DNA from 2 places in the Streptomyces sp. NPDC002835 genome. Region 2 is predicted to be linked to the other one. Evidence: predicted binding sites of a transcription regulator. Region 2 holds the regulator's gene; the other holds the start of a gene.
What was found. Region 2 encodes HspR, which represses chaperone genes until heat shock. Its sites were predicted from a motif close to TTGAGNNNNNNNNNCTCAA; they were not measured.
Positions count from the first base shown of each region.

Region 1: a site for HspR is predicted at 1,927-1,945, ahead of lon (endopeptidase La). Genes of this name have one in related genera too.

Region 1 covers NZ_JBSFUW010000002.1:69,548-73,755, forward strand. The annotation lists gene ACWD01_RS03065 (spermine/spermidine synthase domain-containing protein) at 1-696, opposite strand; gene ACWD01_RS03070 (nucleotidyltransferase domain-containing protein) at 1,023-1,829, opposite strand; gene lon (endopeptidase La) at 1,968-4,208, shown strand, end outside.
Region 2 covers NZ_JBSFUW010000018.1:114,015-118,222, forward strand. The annotation lists gene ACWD01_RS20765 (Rieske (2Fe-2S) protein) at 1-272, opposite strand, end outside; gene ACWD01_RS20770 (hypothetical protein) at 269-532, opposite strand; gene ACWD01_RS20775 (helix-turn-helix transcriptional regulator) at 661-1,653, shown strand; gene ACWD01_RS20780 (heat shock protein transcriptional repressor HspR) at 1,720-2,169, opposite strand; gene dnaJ (molecular chaperone DnaJ) at 2,171-3,355, opposite strand; gene grpE (nucleotide exchange factor GrpE) at 3,546-4,199, opposite strand; gene dnaK (molecular chaperone DnaK) at 4,196-4,208, opposite strand, start outside.

The DNA of each region.
Region 1 (4,208 bases), on a different contig from region 2:
CTACGCAGGGCGAACGGCGAGGTGGACGACGTCCGGTACGCCCCGGGCAAGGTGGATCTCTTCGGTTCTTACCCCGCTGAATCCGGCATTCCGCAACGCTTCCTCGAAGGCGGCCGACGGCTGCGCGGACCAGACGGCGAGCACTCCGCCGGGCTCCAGCACGGCCGCGCACGCGGCGAGTCCGGCCGGGGAGTACAGCTCCCCGTTGTCCTCTGTGACGGTCCAGTCGGGCCCGTTGTCGATGTCCAGGCACAGGGCGTCGTAACGGTCCGCGGTCGACGTCAGGTGGTTCAGCAGGTCGGTGTGGAGAACCACACAGCGCGGATCGGCGAGCGCCTGCCCGGAGATCGCGGCGAGCGGCCCGCCGCGGTGCCAGTCGATGATCGCCTGCTCTCGCTCGACCACGGCGATCCGCCGCCACGACGGCATGGCGGCGGCGTGGGCGAGCGAGAAGCCGACCCCCAGACCCCCGATGAGCAGGCGCGGGGCGGTGTTGCCGGTACGGACGGCCTCGTACGCGGCGTCGACGAGCAGCCGCTCGGACCGGCCGTCGGAGGTGTCCATCAGGAAGCACCCGTTGGCGATGATCTCGTGCACCTTCTCGTCGCCGTCACCCCGCCTGCGCAGCACCACTTCTCCGTAGGGCCCCTCACGCCGGTCGAGGGTGACGGGGGCGTCGGTGGCGGGGGACGGCATGAGATGACCTCCGGGTGGCCGGCAGGTGACGACGGTGATCGTCCCATTCTGTCGGGACGGCGCGCGGCGGACCAAACCCGGTGGCGGGCCGTCCCATGGTGCACGGCACGCCGGTCGGTCCGTGCGGTACGGGCGCCCGTACCGCACGAGCACGTGCCAGCCCGGTGCGTCGGCCCTGGGGCTTCGCCGTCGACGTCGGCCAGGACATGCCGCTCCTCAAAGCGAAGGAAGTAATGGCCGAAGTCGCGAATGTCCATTACATGGCGAGGGCTCGGCAGGGCGCGGCCGAATTTTTGGAGGTGACGCACGTCACGGTCGTGGACCGGTCACGGGCGGGGCGCCTTTTCGCCGTGCACCGCCGTGTATTCGGCCGCCAGCCAGGGGCCCAGGTCCTCCACGAGGGTGCGGAGCAGGGCCGCGTCCGGCGTCGGAGTGCGGGCCGCGGCGGCGGCCAGGCGTATCTGGGCCGCCCGCTCCGGGTAGTGGCGGGCGAACAACTCCGCCGACTCGTGCAGGTCGCTCGTCCAGCCGCCCCAGCGGGGCATGACCAGCGTGAACCCCGACCGGACGACGCGCCGCGCGACCCGGCGGCACAGGGCGCACAGCTCGGCCTCCGACCCGGCACTGTGCAGCCGTTCCCGCCAGCGCGGCAGAACGAGAGCCAGGTCGCCGTTGGTCTCGCGGGCCAGCAGCGACGTGGGGTGCTGCGGCGGCAGGCGGGCGGCCAGATCCTCGCCCAGCAGCGGCGTGCACAGGCAGGAGATGAAGAAGCCCAGGTCGTACCGCTCGAGTTCGCTCAGCGCCGCTTCGACGTCGACGAGCAGGATGCCGGCGCCGTCGATCACGTCGAACGATCCGTCGAGCACGGCCTCGGCGGCGTCCGCGTCCGCCCGGTCCCGGGCGGCCGGCTCGTCGTGGAGCACGAGCAGCAGGTCGAGGTCGGAGGCGCCGGGCACGGCCGTGCCGCGCGGGATGCTGCCGTAGAGATACGCGCCGTGCAGCCGGCCGTCGCTGAACCGGCCGGCGATCTCCGCCCGGGCCGCGGCGACCACCGGCGCGAAGCGGGCGGTCACCCGGTCGAGCGAGCCCTCGCGGGCGATGGTCCCGTCGGGGTTCAGTCCTCTGTCTCCCATCGGCCCACTGTCGCGCGCCGGGTCCGCGTCGCCCACCGGATTTCGGCGATCGCTCAGAGCGAACAGCCCCGGGGGAACATTGGGGGGCTCATATGCATTGAGTCGGTACAGCTCAACTTGCATGCCTAAGGGGAGATCATGGCTGCCGACATCAAGGCGAACTCACCGCTCACTCTGCCCGTGCTGCCGCTCGACGACGAGGTCGTGCTGCCCGGCATGGTCGTGCCGCTCGACCTGTCCGACACCGACGTACGCGCCGCGGTCGAGGCCGCCCAGGCTGCCGCTCGCCCCTCCGGCAACAAGCCGAAGGTGCTGCTCGTTCCACGGGTGGACGGCACCTACGCCGCGACCGGTGTGCTCGGCACCGTCGAGCAGGTCGGCCGGCTCTCCGACGGCGACCCGGGTGCGCTGATCCGCGGCGTCGGCCGCGTCCGCATCGGCGCCGGTACGGCCGGGCCCGGCGCCGCGCTGTGGGTGGAGGGCGCCGTGGTCGAGGAGACCGTGCCCGACCCGCTGCCCGGCGCGGTGACCGAGCTGGTCACGGAGTACAAGGCCCTCGCCACCGACTGGCTGAAGAAGCGCGGCGCCTGGCAGGTCGTCGACCGTGTGCAGCAGATCGAGGGGATCTCGCAGCTCGCCGACAACTCCGGATACTCGCCGTTCCTGACCACCGCTCAGAAGATCGAGCTGCTGGAGACCAGCGACCCCGTCGCCCGGCTCAAGCTCGCCACCGAGCAGCTCCGCGAGCACCTCGCCGAGCAGGACGTCGCCGAGTCCATCGCCAAGGACGTCCAGGAGGGTGTCGACAAGCAGCAGCGCGAGTTCCTGCTCCGCCGCCAGCTGGACGCCGTGCGAAAGGAGCTGCGCGAGCTGGGCGGCCAGGAGGGCGAGGACGAGTCCGACGACTACCGCGCCCGAGTCGAGAGCGCCGACCTGCCCGAGAAGGTCCGGGAGGCCGCGCTCAAGGAGGTCGAGAAGCTGGAGCGGGCCAGCGACCAGTCGCCCGAGGGCTCCTGGATCCGCACCTGGCTCGACACCGTGCTCGAACTGCCGTGGAACGAGCGCACCGAGGACGCGTACGACATCCAGGGCGCCAAGGCCGTCCTGGACGCCGAGCACGCGGGGCTGCAGGACGTGAAGGAGCGGATCACCGAGTACCTGGCGGTGCGCAAGCGGCGCGCCGACCGGGGGCTGGGCGTGGTCGGCGGGCGGCGCGGGGGCGCGGTGCTCGCGCTCGTCGGCCCGCCCGGCGTGGGCAAGACGTCGCTCGGCGAGTCGGTGGCGCACGCCATGGGCCGCAAGTTCGTGCGCGTCGCGCTCGGCGGCGTACGGGACGAGGCCGAGATCCGCGGCCACCGGCGTACGTACGTCGGCGCGCTTCCCGGCCGGATCGTGCGTGCCGTCAAGGAGGCCGGCTCGATGAACCCGGTCGTCCTGCTCGACGAGATCGACAAGGTCGGCTCCGACTTCCGCGGCGACCCCGCCGCGGCCCTGCTCGAAGTCCTCGACCCGGCGCAGAACCACACCTTCCGCGACCACTACCTCGAGGTCGAGCTCGACCTCAGCGACGTCGTCTTCCTCGCCACCGCCAACGTGCTGGAGGCCATCCCCGAGGCGCTGCTCGACCGGATGGAGCTGGTGCGCCTCGACGGCTACACCGAGGACGAGAAGATCGTCATCGCCCGCGACCACCTCGTGCCGCGCCAGCTGGAGCGGGCCGGTCTGGAGGCCGGCGAGGTGACCCTGGACGAATCGGCGCTGCGCAAGCTGGCGGGGGAGTACACCCGCGAGGCGGGCGTACGGAACCTGGAGCGGTCCGTCGCGCGGCTGCTGCGGAAGGTCGCGGCACAGCACGAGCTGGGTGAGCGCGAACTGCCGTTCACCGTCACCGACGAGGAGCTGCGCGGCCTCATCGGCCGACCGCACCACGTGCCCGAGTCCGCCCAGGACCCGGCCGAGCGCCGCACCGCGGTGCCCGGCGTGGCCACCGGGCTCGCCGTGACCGGGGCCGGCGGGGACGTGCTGTTCGTGGAGGCGTCGCTCGCCGACCCGGAGACCGGCGGGTCCGGACTGACCCTGACCGGTCAGCTCGGCGACGTGATGAAGGAGTCCGCGCAGATCGCACTGAGCTTCCTGCGCTCGCACGGCGCCGAGCTGGAGCTGCCGGTCGCCGACCTCAAGGACCGGGGCGTGCACATCCACTTCCCGGCGGGGGCGGTCCCGAAGGACGGGCCGAGCGCGGGCGTCACGATGACCACGGCGCTCGCGTCGCTGCTCTCCGGGCGCCAGGTGCGCACGGACGTGGCGATGACCGGCGAGGTGTCACTCACCGGCCGGGTGCTGCCCATCGGCGGCGTGAAGCAGAAGCTGCTCGCGGCG
Region 2 (4,208 bases):
TGGTCACGCTGGTCGAGATTGACAAAAATCATGCCGTACCGGATGGCACAGCGGACGGGCTGCGGTGCCCCTCTCGGCCGGCGGAGACAGCGGTAGGCGCGGACATCCTCGTCCTCCTCGCGGGCGACGACGATCGGCTCACCGAACAGGGTGACCATCAACGAGTCGCCACGGTGCGGAATCGCCGTGACGAGGTCGATGAAATGCCACCCGGACCGGTAGGCCGTCGCCATCTCGCGCCGGAAGACACGATCATCCGGAGGGATGGTCATGCGCCCGGATCCGCGTCCACGGGAGCGGTCTCCCACGTCAGTTCGTCCTTACCCGTGATCACCGCACCCTCCGGCCCGGACTCCCACGTCGGCTCACCCGCGGCGACCACGTGGGCCGTCTCGGACTCCCACGTCGGCTCACCCGCGACGACCGCGTGCGCCGGCTCGGACTCCCAAGTCGGCTCACCGCTGATCGCAGTGAAGCTGAACGCGGCTGCCCCGGCAGCAAGTGCGCAAAGTATGCGAACCGTCCTGTTCATGGAGGATCTCCACCCCATTCTGTTCAATACCCTCCCCCCGCGTCTAAGACGATGTCTCACGCCGAATACTTCCACCAGCGACCACAGGCATCATGTTCCTGTAATTCAGGACCCTGAGGGGGTGTCAAATGTCGCCGAACCAGGACAACATCGGGCATAAGCATAGTGGTGCCGAACTGTGCGAAGCAGGGAAGAATCTCTACGCAACGGCTCTGCGCAGCGGCCAGGTCTCCCGGGCGGAGGCCGCGGACGCACCCTGTCTGCTCGATCTCTCCCTGCTGCGGCCCGATCCGGACGACGCCCAGTGGCTCCGCCCCGTTCCACCGTCGCTCGCACTCAACCAGCTGATATACCCCATCGAGCGGGAGATCCAAGAACGCCGGCAGCTCGCCATGTCCATCGCCGGCACATTCGAGCCGTTCATGACCATGACGGCGCAGGACCTCTCGACCAGGCACGCGATCACCGTGCTCGAGGGCCTCGGCATCATCAACGCAGCTCTCGACCGGGTCACCGCCGAGTGCTCGGAGGAACTGCTCACGGTCCAGCCCGGCAGCGGGCGCCGTCCGGACACCCTGGAGCACGGTCTGCGCCGTGCGGAGCCGCTGCTCAAGAACGGCGTGAAGATGCGCACGCTGTACCAGCACACGGCCCGCCACCACCCGTCCACCCTCGCGTACGTGGAACGCGTCAGCCCGTACGGCGTCGAGGTCCGCACCCTCGAGGAGATCATCGACCGTCTGATCATCGTCGACCGCAAGGTCGCCTTCGTACCGGCCCGCAGCGACCGGCAGGTCGCCCTGGAGCTGCGCCACGAGGGGCTGGTGACGTATCTCGTGGGCGTCTTCGAGCAGTTCTGGCTCCACGCCACCCCGTGGGAGGAGCAACTGTCGTACGCGCCCGAACTGGACGGCATCACCAGCGTCCAGCGCTCCATCGCCAAGCTGCTCGTCGAGGGTCACGTCGACGACTCCATCGCCCGCCGCCTGGGCATGAACGTACGCACCTGCCGGGCCCACATCGCGAAGCTGAACGCCACGCTGGGCAGCGGGAGCCGCGCCCAACTCGGCTATCTGATCGCCCAGTCCGGAATCCTCGGCGACGACACCGGCACGGCGTGACGGGGTTACGGCGGCGGGCCGGGAGAGCGGTCGCTCTCCCGGCCCGCCGGCCGTGCGGTCCGCCGGTCAGTCGGCGCGCTTGGGCCGCCACACGACGAGCGCGCTCGCCTGCTGCACGTCCTGGTACGGCACGAGGTCGCGCCGGTACGAGGCGTGCACCTGGGCCTCACGCTGCTGCATCGCCGCGGCCGCGCCGTCCAGGGCCGCCGACAGCTCGGCGACCCGCTGCTGGAGAGCGGCGACCTGGTTCTCCAGTTCGATGATCCGCTTGATGCCGGCCAGGTTGATGCCCTCGTCCTGCGACAGCTGCTGGACGGTGCGCAGCAGCTCGATGTCACGTGCCGAGTAGCGCCGGCCCCGGCCGGCCGTGCGGTCGGGGGAGACGAGCCCCAGCCGGTCGTACTGCCGCAGGGTCTGCGGATGCAGCCCCGACAGCTGTGCGGCGACCGAGATGACGTACACCGGCGACTCGTCGGTCAGCTCGTAAGGGTTGCGACTGCGCCCCGACCGGTCCATCTCAAGCTCCCTTCGCGGCCTGGAACAGCTCCGTTCGCGGATCCTCGTCCGCGGTGGCTTCGCGGTAGGCCTCCAGCGCTTCCTTCGCCTTGTCGCTCAGCTCCTGCGGCACGGCGACCTCGACGGTGACCAGCAGGTCGCCGCGGGTGCCGTCCTTGCGGACCGCGCCCTTGCCCCGGGCGCGCATGGTGCGCCCGCCCGGCGTCCCCGCCGGCAGCTTCAGCGTCACCGGCGGACCGCCCAGCGTGGGCACCCTGACCTCGCCGCCGAGCGCCGCCTCCGAGAAGGTGACGGGCACGGTCACGGTCAGGTTGTCGTCCTTGCGGCCGAACACCGGGTGGGCGTCGACATGCACGACCACGTACAGATCGCCCGCCGGACCGCCGCGCTCGCCCGGTGCGCCCTTGCCGCGCAGCCGGATGCGCTGCCCGTCCGACACGCCCGCCGGGATGCGGACCTGCATGGTGCGGGAGCTGCGGGCCCGGCCGCTGCCCTTGCAGACGTCGCAGGGGGTCTCGGCGATCAGGCCCCGGCCCTTGCAGTCCACGCACGGGTCGGTCAGCGAGAACGAGCCGCTGCCGCCGCGCGAGACCTGGCCGGTGCCGACGCAGGTCGGGCACACCCGGGGCGTGCCGTTCTTGTCGCCGGTGCCGGAGCACGCCTTGCACGCGGCGGAGCTGGACATCCGCAGCGGGACCGTCGCCCCGTCGACCGCCTCGGTGAAGCTGAGCGTCACCTCGGACTCGATGTCCTGGCCGCGGCGCGGCTGCGTCCGCGTACCCGGGCCGGGGCCCCGGTTGAACAGGCCGCCGAACACGTCCCCGAGGCCGCCTCCGAAGCCGCCGGCGCCGCCCTGGCCCCCGCCCTGGGGACCTCCGAAGAGGTCGCCCAGGTCGAAGTTGAAGCTGCCGCCGGGCCCGCCGGCGCCCGGGGCCCGGAAGCCGCCGTTGCCGAACAGGGCGCGGGCGTCGTCGTACTCCTTGCGCCGCTTCGCGTCACCGAGGATGTCGTTGGCCTCGGAGATCTCCTTGAAGCGCTCCTCGGCCTTGGCGTCACCCTTGTTGGCGTCCGGGTGGAACTCGCGGGCGAGTTTCCGGTACGCCTTCTTGATCTCGGCCTCTGTGGCGTCCTTGGGGACGCCGAGGACCTTGTAGTAGTCCTTCTCGACGAAGTCCTTCGTGCTCATCGGCGTCCCTCCTCCCGGACGTTTCCTGCGCCGGCCCGCAGGGTGCGTGCCCCTGCTCCGCGTGGGCTCGCGACCCCCGGCACGCGCATCCGCTGCGATGTCGTCGGTCGCCATGGCCTCGCCATGTCTCCCTCCTCCGTCTCGCATCTGCACGCGCCGGACGCCGCTCGCTCATCCACGCGGAGCCCGGTCACGCACCCTCCTCGGGCCCACCGCTCTCCTCGTCGGCCGGCTTCTCTTCCTTCTGCGCCGCGGGCGCCGCACCCGGCTGGGGTTCGGCGACCGCGACCCGCGCCGGGCGAATCGTCCGCTCGCCGATGCGGTACCCAGGCTGCAGGATCGCGACGCACGTCGTCTCTGTGACGTCCGGCGCGTACGAATGCATCAGGGCTTCGTGGATCGTCGGGTCGAAGGGCTCGCCCTCCTTGCCGAACTGCTGCAGGCCCATCTTGGCGGCGGCCGTCTCGAGAGACTCGGCCACCGACTTGAACCCGCCCACCAGCTCCCCGTGCTCCCGGGCGCGGCCGATGTCGTCGAGCACGGGCAGCAGCTCGGTCAGGAGCGCCGCGGTGGCGATCTCCTTGACCGTGACCCTGTCGCGCTCCACGCGCCGGCGGTAGTTCTGGTACTCGGCCTGGAGCCGCTGGAGGTCGGCCGTCCGCTCGTTCAGAGCGGTACGGACCTGGTCCAGCTGGGCCGTCAGGCCGACGGTCTGTGCTGCGTCCCCTTCCGGGGCCGCCGGGCTCTCCTGCTCGGAGTGCTCGGCGGTCTCGGCGGCGTCGTCAGGGGTGGCGCCGGAGGGGACGTCAGGCTTCTCCTCGAAACCCGGAGTCTCCTCCGTCACGCGGCACCA